Regions from separate parts of the Clostridium aquiflavi genome, predicted to be linked through region 2. Evidence: predicted binding sites of a transcription regulator. Region 2 holds the regulator's gene; each other region holds the start of a gene.
What was found. The regulator LexA, encoded in region 2, represses DNA repair genes until DNA is damaged. The targets are predictions, from matches to a motif close to CNAACANNTGTTNG.
Positions count from the first base shown of each region.

Region 1: the regulator LexA is predicted to act here: its motif matches at 2,647-2,660, upstream of uvrB (excinuclease ABC subunit UvrB).
Region 3: the regulator LexA is predicted to act here: its motif matches at 2,825-2,838, upstream of recA (recombinase RecA).

Region 1 covers NZ_JAVJAN010000002.1:8,789-14,149, reverse strand. Annotated here, with positions in the region: gene uvrA (excinuclease ABC subunit UvrA) at 1-649, opposite strand, end outside; gene uvrB (excinuclease ABC subunit UvrB) at 651-2,627, opposite strand; gene RGC78_RS00685 (PDZ domain-containing protein) at 3,011-4,297, opposite strand; gene RGC78_RS00680 (S41 family peptidase) at 4,308-5,361, opposite strand, start outside.
Region 2 covers NZ_JAVJAN010000032.1:2,466-7,826, reverse strand. Annotated here, with positions in the region: gene mutL (DNA mismatch repair endonuclease MutL) at 1-3, shown strand, start outside; gene miaA (tRNA (adenosine(37)-N6)-dimethylallyltransferase MiaA) at 7-936, shown strand; gene hfq (RNA chaperone Hfq) at 987-1,220, shown strand; gene RGC78_RS12010 (methionine gamma-lyase family protein) at 1,296-2,585, shown strand; gene lexA (transcriptional repressor LexA) at 2,749-3,354, opposite strand; gene RGC78_RS12000 (hypothetical protein) at 3,523-3,954, shown strand; gene RGC78_RS11995 (YtxH domain-containing protein) at 4,322-4,852, shown strand; gene RGC78_RS11990 (tyrosine recombinase XerC) at 4,972-5,361, opposite strand, start outside.
Region 3 covers NZ_JAVJAN010000011.1:7,987-13,347, forward strand. Annotated here, with positions in the region: gene rny (ribonuclease Y) at 1-1,397, opposite strand, end outside; gene recA (recombinase RecA) at 1,735-2,805, opposite strand; gene pgsA (CDP-diacylglycerol--glycerol-3-phosphate 3-phosphatidyltransferase) at 2,963-3,553, opposite strand; gene rimO (30S ribosomal protein S12 methylthiotransferase RimO) at 3,537-4,877, opposite strand; gene RGC78_RS05260 (FtsK/SpoIIIE family DNA translocase) at 4,979-5,361, opposite strand, start outside.

The sequences.
Region 1 (5,361 bases), on a different contig from region 2:
TTTCAATATCTTCCTTTATTACTATTCTATCTATAATAGCTTCAATATTATGTTTTTTATTTTTATCTAGTTTAACCTCTTCTTCAGTTAAATCATACATTTCTCCATCAATTCTAGCTCTTATAAAACCATTCTTTTTAATATTTTCTAATATCTTTTCATGAGTTCCTTTTCTTCCACGAACTATTGGAGCTAAAATTTGAATTTTAGTTTTATCCCCATAAGATATTATTTTATCCACTATTTGATCCACAGATTGTTTAGAAATTTCCTTACCACACTTAGGACAATGCGGAATGCCTACTCTTGCATATAGTAATCTTAAATAGTCATATATTTCTGTTATAGTTCCAACAGTAGATCTTGGATTTTTACTTGTAGTTTTTTGATCTATTGATATAGCTGGAGATAATCCTTCTATATATTCAACATCTGGCTTATCCATCTGTCCTAAAAATTGCCTAGCATAAGAAGATAGTGATTCAACATACCTTCTTTGCCCTTCTGCATATAATGTATCAAAAGCTAAAGAGGATTTCCCAGAGCCTGATAATCCTGTAAATACTATTAATTTATCTCTTGGTATCTCTAAACTCACATTTTTTAAATTATTAACTTTTGCACCTTTAATTATTATCTTATCATTCATCTTATCCCTCTTTTCTTTTTAATTCTTCTATCTTATCTCTTAACTGTGCTGCTCTTTCAAATTGAAGATTTTTAGCTGCAAGCTTCATTTCGTCTGTATATTCTTTTATAAGTTTCTTTATTTCTTTCTTAGTTAAAGATTTTGTTTCTTCAACGCCATATTCTGTTGATTCTTCTGCTACTTTAGTAGCCTCTATTACATCTCTAACCTCTTTATTAATTGTTTGTGGTATTATTCCGTGCTCTTCATTATACTGTGTTTGTATTTTTCTTCTTCTTTCAGTTTCACTAATGGCCTTTTTCATTGATTTTGTAATATTGTCTGCATACATTATTACTTTACTTTCTGAGTTTCTAGCGGCTCTTCCTATTGTTTGAATTAAAGAAGTTTCAGATCTTAAAAATCCTTCTTTATCGGCATCTAAAATTGCAACTAGTGCAACTTCTGGTATATCTAATCCTTCTCTTAAAAGATTTATTCCAACTAAAACATCGTATTCACCAAGTCTTAAGTCTCTAATAATTTTCATTCTTTCGATAGTGTCAATATCAGAATGCATATAAGTGGCTTTTACACCTAGTTCAATCATATATTTAGTTAAATCTTCTGCCATTCTTTTAGTTAATGTTGTAATTAATATTCTATATCCTCTTGATATTGTTTCCTGAATTTCTGTATATAAATCATCAATTTGACCTTTTACTGGTTTTATAACAATTTCAGGATCTAACAATCCAGTTGGTCTTATAACTTGCTCCGCTATAGACTGTGAATGATCTAATTCATATTGTGCTGGTGTTGCACTAACAAACATGACTTGATTTATCTTTTTTTCAAATTCTTCAAACTTTAGTGGTCTATTATCATAAGCACATGGTAATCTAAATCCATAATCAACTAACGTATTTTTTCTTGACCTATCTCCAGCATACATTGCTCTTACCTGAGGTAATGTAACATGACTTTCATCTATAAATAATAAAAAATCTTCTGGAAAATAATCTATTAATGTCTTTGGCGGTGTACCTGGTGCTCTTCCATCTAAAATTCTAGAATAATTTTCTATTCCGCTACAATAACCCATTTCTCTTATCATTTCTATATCAAAGTTTGTTCTTTGTCTTAATCTTTGAGCTTCTAATAACTTTTCTTGTGAATTCAATTCTCTAAGTCTATTTTCTAATTCATTCTCTATTTCACCTAATGATCTCTCTACAGTTTCTTTTGAAGTTGCAAAGTGAGATGCTGGGAAAATCGAAACATGATTTCTTTCCCCTATTATTGTTCCCGTTAACACATCAAATTCTCTTATCCTATCAATTTCATCACCAAAAAATTCTATTCTTATACCTTTACTAGAAGTTGATGATGGAATGATATCCAATAAGTCTCCTCTTACTCTAAATGTTCCTCTTGAAAAATCTATATCATTTCTTTCATATTGAATCTCTATGAGTTTTTTTATTATCTCATCTCTCTCTTTTTGCATTCCTTTTCTTAAACTTATAGTTAATTTTTTATATTCATCAGGATTACCAAGTCCATATATACAAGAAACTGATGCCACTATAATTACATCTCTTCTTTCAAAAAGTGCTGATGTAGCTGAATGCCTAAGCTTATCTATCTCATCATTTATAGATGCATCTTTTTCAATGAAAGTATCAGTTTGTGGTACATATGCTTCTGGTTGATAGTAGTCATAATAAGATACAAAGTACTCAACTATGTTTTCTGGAAAAAACTCTTTAAATTCAGAACATAATTGAGCTGCAAGAGTCTTATTATGAGCCAAAATTAGAGTTGGTCTTTGTAAATTTTCTATTATATTGGCCATAGTAAATGTCTTACCAGATCCAGTTACTCCTAATAAAGTTTGAAACTCATTACCTTGTTTTATTGACTTTAATATAGTATCAATAGCTTGTGGCTGATCCCCCATAGGTTTAAATTTTGAATGTATTTTAAATTCTCCCATAATTAACACCTCTTTTTTGCGAACAAACATTCGTATGCATTTTATTATATTTTACTTTTCATTATAACCTAAGTCAACATAAACTCATTCAATAATTCATCAACAAAGTTAATTCTCTACTTCTAATACTTGATTTTTAATTCTAACTTAAAGTATTCTAAATTATTAGTTTTTTCAATTTTTAAAGATTTTATAAATTATTAGGCTATGTTTTAAATACAGCCAATTATTAAAGAAAAAAGCCAGTAAATTCAATAAGAATTACTGACTTTATATTATATACTTTCTACTTTAAGCCAATGTTGATATTTTAATATAATTGCGATCTGACATTGGAATTACACTAAAATATCAACTGTTTTTCAACTTATAAAATAAAACTACTAGTGTTTTTCTTTTACATTTTTTAATATCTTAGAAAACTTATTTTCTTTTATACATATTTTATCTTTCTCTTTTATTGTTCTTGGAACTAAGAGCATACCAAGTCTCTTACCTTTACTAGTTTTAACTGGTATTTCTTTTATTATTCCACTTAAGTCTTTAATTTTAAAAGTAACATTGTAAAAATTTTCTTTTAAAATAATAAGTACATCTGCTTCAGAATTTACAACACTATTATTCACTGAGATTAACTTATTTCCTGGCTTTATTCCTAAATTATATGCTATACCTCTAGGAACAACCTCCAATACAACTAGTCCTTCTTCATCGCTAATGAATTTAGGCTTTTGTTTATTTTCGTTATCTCTTTGGATTTTTAACATCACTTCATGTGCAAGTGGAGCAAATATTATTGCTACTATTTCAAAACCAAGTCCAAATCTTGCAATTTGAGCTATTAAAGTTAAACATATTCCATAAAATAATATAGAAAGTCCTGAGTGAACAGCTTTTTCTTTTTTACTTTTTGTAAATGTAATTGATGAATAACCTATTACAGCATAAAATGGCATTATTGATATTGTGCTTAATGCTAATAATTTATTTGTTAAATTTCCACTTATAAATGGCCATCCTTTAGGTGTTGATATAGTTGTTGTTATGTAATTGCTTGTATCATTATTAGACAACGCTAATATTAATATTGCTATAGATAAAACCCAATATCTATTAAGAGAAAATCCACCTATTATCTTTCCATTTTTGTTACTAAAAATAGGAATAGAACCTCTATCTCCATCTATCATTACTAAAAAACCTTCAACAATATGTAATACACCTATAAATGTCATAAGATATATTATATCAATATTGAAAATTGTAGTACTCTTTAATGACGGAAATACATTTGATAATAGACTAATTGCTATACTTATAATTCCTAATATAGCTCCAGAATAAGAAAAACATATAAATCTTGGTTTTACAAACATTAAAATTATTGAAATCATAAATAAATATATTATACCTGAGTTTTCCCAAAATCTTATTCCTAATATGCTAAGTATAACACTGCCTATTGCACCTGCTATTATTCCTAATACAATTTGTGATAAAGTTAGTTCTAGAGGAGTGTTTATATTGTCCCCTAGAATTAATCTTTGCATCATAACCAAATTTCTATTTTTAAAATATAATATTATCCCTAAAAAGATTAGTACAATCATTAATCCTGGATTTACTATTGCACCAGCGACCCCTCTTAATGTATAAAATGTTAATTCCATATTAATCCCCCTAATTAAGCTTCTCAGTTATAAGCTGTAAAGCTTTATTAAATTGTGGATCTATATCTCTAGAATATTTTTCTTTAAATAAATCTTTAGGTATCTCCACATCATAATCAGGCGCTATGCCTTTTTTATGAATATTTTCTCCATTAGGGGTATAATATTTTGAAACTGTTACTTTAAGTCCACCTATATCATTTGAAAATCTAATAGGTTGTTGAACTATTCCTTTTCCAAATGTAGTTGTTCCAACAATTGTTGCTACTTTATAATCTCTTAACGCTCCTGTAACAACCTCTGAAGCACTAGCACTTCCTCCATCAACAAGTAATACTAATGGAAATCCTTCTGCTATTCCTCCAATAGATGGTGATTCAGCTTTATTATTATATTTATCAATAGTATATGTTATTATTTTTCCCTCTGGTATAAATTGAGATGCTACTCCAACAGCTTGTGAAAGCAATCCACCTGGATTTCCTCTTAAGTCCAATATTAAACCTTTCATCCCAGAATTCTTTAATTCATTTATCTTGTTTTTAAAATCGTCAGTAATATTTTCATCCATGAAAGATGTTAATTGTATATAACCAATAGATGAATCAATCATTTCTCCTTTTATTGATTCAACTTTTATAACATCCCTTGTTACATTTACATCAAATGGACTATTTTGACCTCTAGCAATAGTTAATTTTACTTCTGCTTTTTCTTTTCCACTAATCATAGATATTGCTTTATCAAGATCTGTTCCATCTAATTCAACATCATTTACTTTTTGTATTACATCACCAGATTGTAATCCTGCTGAAGCTGCTGGTGAGCCTTCAATAGGAGATATTATTGTTATTTGATCATTCTTTACCCCAACTTGAACTCCTATTCCCATAAAACTACCAGTAGTTTGTTCCATAAACTTACTAAACTCTTCTTTATTCATAAATACTGTATATGGATCTTCTAACGATGCTGTCATACCTTTAATAGCACCCTCTAGCAATGTATTATCATCTATCTCACCATCAAATTTTGATATTAAAGCTTCCCTTACTTGAAATAGC
Region 2 (5,361 bases):
TAAATAATGAAACAAAAGATTTTAGTTCTTGGAGGTCCTACAGCTGTTGGGAAAACAGAACTTTCAATAAAACTTGCAGAAAAGTTAAATGGAGAGATACTATCAGCAGATTCAATGCAAATATATAAGAACATGGATATAGGTTCAGCTAAAGTTACAAAAGAAGAGATGAAAGATATAAATCATTATATGATAGATATTGTTTCTCCAGAAGAGGAATTTTCAGTTGCAGATTTTAAAAATATAGGTGAAAAAGCAATAAAAGAAATTATAGCTAAGGAAAAGCTTCCTATGATAGTTGGAGGAACAGGACTTTATATAAATTCTTTAACTTGTAATGTTACTTTTACAGAATCTGAAAAAGATGATGAGTATAGAGCTTATCTAGAATCACTTGCAGAAGCTAATGGTAATAACTATGTCCATGAAATGCTTAAAGAAATAGATGAAATAAGTTATAGAGAGATACATCCTAACAATAGAAAAAGAGTAATAAGAGCTCTTGAAGTTTATAAAATTACTGGAAAGCCATTTAGTTCATATAATGTAGGTGATGATTTTTATAAAACAGATTATGATGTATTTTATTATGTATTAACTATGGATAGAGAAAAGTTATATAATAGGATTAATAAGCGAGTAGAAATCATGATTGAAAATGGACTTATTTATGAATGCATAGAATTAAAAAAACTTGGATATACTTCTGATATGCAATCTATGCAAGGAATAGGATATAAAGAAATATTTTATTACTTAGATAAAAAAATTTCATTAGATGAAGCTATTAATTTGATAAAGCAGGGTTCAAGAAATTATGCTAAGAGACAATTAACTTGGTTTAGAAGAGATCCTAGATGTACTTTTTTAGATAAAGATGTATTGTCTGATGAGGAAATATTAAGCAAAATTGTTGATGACATAACAAATAACTAGGTTTATAATGGTATAAAGAGAATTAATAAAATGGAGGTAAATATGGTTTTATGAATAAGCAACAGAATAATCTACAAGACATATTTTTAAACAGTGCAAGAAAAAACAAAATACCTGTAACAATATATCTTTCAACTGGTTTTAAACTAAATGGAACTGTAAAAGGGTTTGACAGTTTTACTGTTATTTTAGATAGTGAGGGTAAACAAATGCTTATATATAAACATGCAATAACCACTGTAACTCCAGAAAAACCAATTTTATTTGTAGATAATGAAAACTAAAATAAATAGGCAATTATTTGCCTATTTATTTTTGAGGAAATATACTTGTAATACCTAGGAGGAGAATATACAAAAATGTTAAAGAAAACAGAAGAATTTTTAATTAATAATTACAATATTAGTGAAGAAGCATTTAAATTATATAAAAAAGCTTTAAAAGAGACTGAAGATATATTTGTACAGTACGATGAAATAAGAGAATTTAATCAACTTAAAGTATTAAAAGCCTTTCAAGAAGAAAGAATAAGTGAATCACATTTTACTAATACAACAGGATATGGTCTTGATGATTTTGGAAGAGATACTTTAGATAGAGTTTATGCTAGAATATTTAAAGCTGAAGCAGGTTTAGTTAGACCTAATTTCGTAAGCGGAACTCATGCTATTGGTGCTGCTATGATGGGAAATGTAAGACCTGGTGATAAAATACTTTGTGTTTCTGGAATGCCTTATGATACTCTTTTAGGAGTATTAGGACTTGCTGACAAAAAAACTAAAGGTTCATTAGATGAATACAATATAAAAACAGATGTTATTGAATTAGATGAGAATGGAAAATTTAAATTCGATAAAATTAAAGAGACATTAAAAAATGATAAAGCTATAAAACTAATACATATACAAAGAAGTACAGGATATGCTTCTAGAAAATCTTTCTTAGTTTCAGAAATTGAAGAAGTAATAAAATGCATAAAAGAAGTAAGAGAAGATGTTGTGATTTTTGTAGATAATTGCTACGGAGAATTTATTGAAGCTATTGAACCAACAGAAGTTGGAGCAGATCTTATGGCAGGATCTCTTATGAAAAACATAGGTGGAGGTATTGCTCCAGGTGGTGGATATATAGTTGGTAAAAAAGAATATGTTGAACAAGCCTCTTATAGATTCACTGTTCCAGGAATAGGGGGCGAGTATGGCGCAACTTATGGACTTATGAGAAGTTTATATCAAGGATTATTTTCAGCACCACACATTTCTATGGAAGCTGTAAAAACAGCAATATTTTGTGCTAAAACAATGGAACTTGCTGGCTTTAAGGGATTCCCAGCATCTACTGATAAGAGAACTGACATAATACAAGCTATAGAATTTGGTGATCCTAAAAAATTAATTCAATTTTGTAACGGAATTCAAGCAGCTTCACCAATTGATGCATTTGCTGTGTGTGAACCATGGGCAATGCCAGGATATGATAGTGAAATAATAATGGCAGCTGGCGCATTTATATCTGGATCAACAATTGAATTGTCTGCAGATGGTCCAATAAGAGAACCTTATATAGCTTATATGCAAGGTGGGCTAAACTTTGATCATGGTAAAATAGGAATCTTAATAGGATTAAGTAAAGTACTTGAAGTAAAATAACTAAAAATTTAATTAGTACTAAACATTAAAAAAGCTGAAATACTAAATTATAACTTAGTATTTCAGCTCATAACTTTTCAGCACTAATTAAAGCATAGTAATTAATTTAATTCACTAATTTAATAAAGACTAAATTATATTGTTTTAAATTTAATTGATTAAGTTAGTAAGATCTAAATATTCCAACTAATTTACCTAAAACAGAACAATTATCAACTATTATCGGGTCCATAGAATCATTTTCAGGCTGTAATCTTATATGATCTTTTTCTTTAAAAAATCGTTTAATTGTTGCTTCTTCATCTATTAAAGCAACAACAATATCTCCATTTAATGCAGTCTTACAGCTTTCAATAATTGCTAAATCATTATCTCTTATGCCAGCATTAACCATACTTTCACCAGATACTCTTAACATAAATAATTCATTATCATGTTTTATATAATCAAGAGGTATCGGAAACGAGTCTTCTATATTTTCAGTTGCAAGTATCGGAATACCTGCAGTAATTTTACCAACTATGGGTATGTTTACCATTTCTTTTTTATCTCTATTATTTTTAACTATTTCTAATGCTCTTGGTTTCGTTGGATCTCTTCTAATTAATCCTTTTTTTTCTAATCTTTTTAAATGACCATGTACAGTAGATGTAGATCTTAATGAAACAGCTTCGCATATTTCTCTTACTGAAGGTGGATATCCCTTGTTTTCTATATATAATTTTAAAAATTCATAAATTTCCGTTTGTCTGTCCTTACTCTCGATCATTAATATTACACCTCTCTATCTTATTGTTATTATAACATAGGTTTTATAATATAACAAACTTATGTTCTGTATGTTTCAAAGATTAAAGTTAATATTTTATTTGATTTAAATTTATGGTTTTGATATAATAGAATGACAATTTCATTATAGAAATGAGGGTACTTAATAATGACAAATAAATATAATGATGATGATTATTGCGATATATATGAAAATAAAATATGTGATAATTGTGGTAAATGCTTAGAAATAGATGGTGTTGATATTAAAGCTATAAAAATAGAAGAAATTTCAAAAACTAAAGATGAAAATAAGATTTTAGAAGAAGAATTTTTTAATAACTTAAAATCATCTCTTGATGAAGATCAAATAGAAGAATTAGAACAAAATAATTTAAACTTAAAAGATATTTATTCTAAATTCATTGAATCTAAAGGATTAAATAGTGATGAATTTAAACTTACTGAAGAAACAGAATATGAAGATGCATTCGATCATATTGAATATTTAGATGATAATGAATTATTTAATGATGATAATATAGAAGAACTTACAGAAGAAGTATATCCTGGCGTAAGAAAATTCAAAAATAAAGCATAAAAAAATATATCCTTTTTTAACACAACTATTATTGAAATAGTTGTGAAAAAGAAAGATAATTTTTATGAAAAAATTAATTTTATTATTAGCAATATTGTTTATATAAGTCTATGAATAATAAAAACATGTAATAGCATTAAAAGTGCTGCAAGAGTATCACTTTAATAAATTGTTTGGAAATTTATTCATTTAAAATCGTACCGGATGAAATAGCTTTGTATTATGAGTTATTTCATCTTTTTATTTATATTAGTTTACATAATGTTTATTATGTTTAAAAAAATAGCGGTTTTAACGAATGTGAATATATTAAGTGTTTTTTGGCAAACTAAATTAGAAGATTAATTAGAAATGAGGTGTAAGATTTATGAAAAGAAAATCAATTTTAGCCTTACTATTGGCTACATTGCTATCATGTTCAATGTTTATAGGATGTGGATCTAATAATTCTGATGATTCTAAAACAAACATGAAAGAAGCAGGAGAAAATGTTAAAGAAGATGTTAAGGATTTAGGTAATAACGTTAAAGATGCAACAAAAGATGCTGGGGAAACCATAAAATATACAGCAATAAACTTTAAAGATGATGTAGTAAATGCTGGTAATGAACTTAAAGATGCAGTAAATGGAAGTAAAAAAGATTATTTTAGTGGAACAGAAACTGACTACATGGTCGGAAATGATTATGTTAGAGTTTATGAATATGATGATTCTAATAAAATTGATGAAGATATAAAAAGGATATCTGATGATGGAATGAAAATAGAAGGGGCCACTGTAGATTACAAAACTAAACCTAATTATTATAAAAAAGGGAATACTTTGGTTGTATATGAAGGTAATGATCCAACCTATGTTGCTCAATTTAAAGAAACCTTAGGAAATCCTATAAGATAATAAATATAAATTACAGTATAAATATTATGTAAAATAATTTACTTATATTTTTAAAATCTCTATTATTATATTTTTAGACTATAATAATAGAGATTTTTTATAAAGTAGGAGAGAATTCTTTATAATTTTGATAGTGGATTTGATTTTACGGCATCTCTTAATGTATCATCATCTACATGAGTGTAAATTTGAGTAGTGGAAATATTTTCATGGCCTAATATATTTTGAAGACTTCTTATATCCACATCTCCATACTTATACATAAGTGTAGCAGCAGTATGTCTCAATTTATGAGGAGTATATTTTTCATCTGTTAACCCTGCATTTTTTACATGTTTTTTAATCATTATCTCAACTGTTCTTTGATTTATTGGTTTATTGTGAGAAGATAAGAATAAAAACTTTTTGTATTCTGGCAAAGCTTTAGAATCATCCCTAACCACCATATAATTTTCAATTGCTTTTAAGCAAGCATCATTTAAATAAACTGTACGTTCTTTATTACCTTT
Region 3 (5,361 bases), on a different contig from region 2:
ATTCTTATTTCTCTTCCAGCTTGAATGGCATATGACTTTTCTACACCCTCATAAGAATTTGCGATTTCTTCTAATTTTTCCAATCTCTTAATATATGCTTCTAATGTTTCTCTTCTTGCCCCCGGTCTAGCTGCTGATATAGCATCTGCCGCTTGAACCAATACTGCTTCTAAAGATTGCATTTCCACATCTCCATGATGGGCTGCTACAGCATTTATCACCAATGGTTGCTCATGATATTTCTTAGCAAGGTCTCCTCCAATTAGTGCATGAGGACCTTCTTGCTCCTGATCTACAGCTTTACCGATATCATGTAGTAATCCTGCTCTTTTAGCTAGAGTAACATCTAAACCTAATTCTGAAGCCATTAAACCAGCTAAATATGAAACTTCTATGGAATGTTTTAATACATTTTGACCATAACTAGTTCTATACTTTAATCTGCCAAGTAGTCTTATAAGTTCTGGATGTAATCCATTTATTCCAGTTTCTAGGGTCGCTTGTTCCCCTTCTTCTTTTATATCATTTTCTACATCTTTAACTGCTCTTTCGACCATCTCTTCGATTCTTGCTGGATGTATTCTACCATCCACTATCAACTTTTCAAGTGCTATTCTTGCAACTTCTCTCCTTATTGGATCAAAGCTTGAAAGAATAACTGCTTCTGGAGTATCATCTATTATTAAATCTACTCCGGTTAATGTTTCTAGAGTTCTAATGTTTCTTCCTTCTCTACCTATTATTCTACCCTTCATTTCATCATTTGGTAGCGCAACAACATGCACAGTAGTTTCAGACACATGATCCGCAGCACATCTTTGAATAGCAGTCGTGATTATTTCTCTTGATCTTTTGTCTGCTTCTTCTTTTGCTTTGCTTTCGATTTCTTTTATCATCAATGCAGCATCATGTGAAATTTCTCTTTTAATTTCGTCTAAAAGAATTTTACGAGCTTCTTCACTAGAAAGAGATGAAATTCTTTCCAATTCTTCTCTTCTTTGAGTATATATTTCTTTTACATTGGCTTCTACTTGATCTATATCAAGCATTCTTTGATTAATTTTTTCTTCTCTTTTTTCTAGCGTATCACTCTTTTTATCAAGTGATTCTTCTTTTTGAATAACTCTTCTTTCAAGTCTTTGAATCTCATTTCTTCTTTCACGAGATTCTTTTTCAAAATCATTTCTTAACTTATGAACCTCTTCCTTAGCTTCAAGTATTGTTTCTTTTTGAAGAGCTTCTGCTTCTCTTTTAGCTCTTTCTAAAACATCTTGTGCCTCATTTTCAAGAGATTCAATTTTATCCTTCGATACTTTTTGTATCATTTTATAAAGTAGTATTCCTAATACTAATAATATAATTAAATTTACTATTATTATTAAAATCCAAAATTTCATATAAACACCTCCTAGCTTGTTAAGCTATCTATTTTTGTAAACAAGAAATCATAGTAGGTGTCATATTATTCTCACTGTATTGGGAATATGATAAACCAGTATTCCTTTTTATTCTATATTAAAAATAAAATTATGTCAAGCTTGCTATGATATTGTTATCATGCTCATATTTACTGAGTTACAAGAGTTTTTTTTATTTGTATTTGCTATAAAATTTTAGTAATAACAACATATATAATCATAAAAATATTTTCATATAACAATATTTATATATATCATCCTTTTTATTGTAAAAAAAGCAAAAGAAATAATCCTTTTGCTTTTTATAATTATCTATTTATTTATCTGATTGTTCCTTATTTTCTTTATTTTTAACTTCAGATGATGTTTCATTTATAACAGCATCCATCAATGGAAGATTATGTTTTTCTCTTATTTGATTTTCTACATCTAATGCAACTTCTGGATTTTCTTTTAAGTATTGTTTAGCATTTTCTCTACCTTGACCCAACCTTATGTCTCCATATGAGAACCATGCCCCACTCTTTTGTACTATTTCTTCCTTAACTCCAACATCTAATATGTTTCCTTCTCTTGAAATACCTTCGTTATACATTATGTCAAATTCTGCTTGTTTAAAAGGTGGTGCTACTTTATTCTTTGTTACTTTTATTCTTGTTCTATTACCAACAATACCATCACCTTGTTTTATAGAGTCTATTCTCCTTACATCAAGTCTTACTGATGCATAGAACTTTAATGCTCTTCCTCCTGTTGTTGTTTCAGGTGAACCAAACATTACTCCAACTTTTTCTCTCAATTGGTTAATGAAAATTGCTATGCAATTTGTTTTACTAATTGTACCTGCTAGTTTTCTTAATGCTTGTGACATTAGTCTTGCTTGAAGTCCAATATGAGAATCTCCCATTTCTCCTTCAATTTCAGCTTTAGGAACCAATGCTGCAACAGAGTCAACTATAATTACATCAATTGCACCTGAACGAACTAATGCTTCTGCTATTTCAAGACCTTGTTCTCCTGTATCTGGCTGAGAAACTATAAGATTTTCTGTATCTACCCCTAAGTTTCTTGCATAAGATGGATCTAATGCATGTTCTGCATCTATAAATCCTACTGCTCCACCTTTTTTCTGTGCTTCTGCAGCTATATGAAGAGCTATTGTTGTTTTACCTGAACTTTCAGGACCATAAATTTCAATAATTCTTCCCTTTGGAACTCCACCAATTCCAAGTGCTATATCTAAATCTAAACATCCAGTAGAAATTGAATCAATATTTAAAACACTGTCTTCACCTAATTTCATAACTGAACCTTTACCAAATTGCTTTTCTATTTGTCCCATTGCATTTTCAATTGCTTTTAATTTATTTACATCTATATTAGCCATAATGTTACCTTCCTCTCATCGAACTTATGTTCTGTATATAATTATAATTTAACTATTATTATTAGTCAACAGTATTGATAAAAATTCCCCCTTTAAAATACATCTTAAAGAAGGAATTTATTATAATTATATCCATGTTATATTATTTTAAACTTATCTATTTATTAGTAGATATTGAATCTTTGTTTTTCTTAAAATATTCATATCCTGAAATTATAGTTATTATAACAGCTGCTATTAGCATTATATTTGGAACTGTACTAAAGAATCCTTTCCAAAATTCACTATTAATAACTAAATTAGTTAAATACTTTGAGTCACCTATACTAACTTGTAATAGCAATAATACTATAGCTATTATTTGTATTACTGTTTTTATCTTTCCCCACCAACTTGCTGCTATAACTCTTCCCTCAGAAGCAGCCAATGTTCTTAAGCCTGATACTGCAAATTCACGTGCTATTATTATAACAGCAGCCCAACTTGGAACTATATGCATTTCAACTAATGTAATTAGTGCAGTTGTCACTAATAGTTTATCAGCTAAAGGATCCATAAATTTTCCAAAGTTAGTAACTTGGTTTCTACTTCTTGCAATATATCCATCAAGCTTATCTGTTAAAGCAGCTAAAACAAATATTATAGTAGCTATAAAACTACCATATGGTATTCCTTTAACAACTATAAATATCAGAAAAATAGGTACCAAAAATATTCTAATTAAAGTCAACTTATTTGCAAGATTCATCTTCAACAACTCCTATTAAATCGTAATCCATATTTTTGATTATTTTTACTTTAACGAATTCACCTATCTCCAATGGCTTAGGAGATTCAAAAAATACATTTCCATCTATATCAGGTGCCATCTCAAAATTTCTACCTTTATAGCATTCACCATCATATTCTTCAATTAGAATATCATATTTTTTGCCAACTTTCAATTTATTTATATTATTAGAAATCTTTTCTTGAGATAACATTAACTTTTCTTCTCTTTCGCTCTTTATCTCTTCATCTATTTGTCCATCCATTCTTGAAGCCGGTGTATCTTCTTCTCTTGAATATTTAAAAACTCCTACTTTATCTAATTTATATTCTTGTAAGAATTCTAAAATTTCTTGAAAGTCTTCTTGTGTTTCTTGTGGAAATCCTACTATGAATGTTGTTCTAATTGTAATATTTGGTATATTCTTTCTAAGTTTTTCTATTTTATCAGTTATGTCTTTCTTGCTTGTTTTTCTTCCCATAAGCTTTAATACATGATCACTTATGTGCTGTATAGGTATATCTAAATATTTTACTACTTTATCATTAGATGCGATTTCTTCTATTAATTCATCATATATGGCTTCGGGATAGCAATATAATACTCTAATCCACTTTATTCCTTCTATTTTAGATAACTCTTTTAATAATACATGAAGATTTTTCTTACCATAAATATCACTACCATATTGTGTTGTATCTTGAGCTATTAATATTAACTCTTTAACACCTTTACTTGCTAAGTCTGTAGCTTCACTAATTATATTTTCCATCCTTCTACTTCTAAATTTTCCCCTTATTTTAGGAATTATACAATATGTGCAAAAATTATTACAACCTTCTGCAATTCTTATATATGCACTTTCCTTTTGTGTTGTAAGAATTCTGTCTCCTTCATTTATGTTTTCATCAGAATAATTTAATAATTGAGAAGCTTCTTTATCTCCTTCAATAAGTTCTGTAATAACTTTATCTATTTTATTATAATCATTAACTCCTAACATTATGTCTATTTCAGGTATAAGATTTTTTAATTCATCACCATATCTTTGTATTAAACATCCTGTTGCTATAAGAAGCTTACACTTGTAATTATTTTTATATTCAGCCATTTCTAAAATAGTATCTATTGATTCTTGTTTAGCCGACTCTATAAACCCACATGTATTTACAATTATAACATCTGCTTCTTTTGCATTATTAGTTATTTCATATTCATTACTCATTTTTCCAAGGATGATTTCAGAATCCACTCTATTTTTATCGCATCCTAAACTCACCATTCCAACTTTGTACTTAGTCAAGTTTTTGTCCTCCTGTATTTTAATGTTTTTAATTATACCAAATTAATTATAATATTTATAGCTATATTATCAACTATAATTAATTATTTAAGTTTTCTTTTTTAATTCTCATCTTTATCATCATATAATTCTTCTTTGGTAATCAATATCTTTCTTGGTCTACTTCCATCTTTTTCAGATATTATACCTCTTTCTTCTAACTGATCCATTATTCTAGAAGCCCTATTAAATCCTATCCTAAGTTTCCTTTGAAGAAAAGAAGTTGATGCTTGCTCGTATTCAATTACCGCATTTATGGCATCATTAAGTAGTTCATCAACATCATCACCATTTTCTGATATTGATGATTGAGCTTCATTATTTATATGCTCTATTATTTCTTCTTCATAATTACTAGTACCTTGACTTGATTTTACAAAGGATATAACTTGTTCTACCTCTTCTTCTGATATAAAGCAACCTTGTACTCTAAGTGGTTTACTTT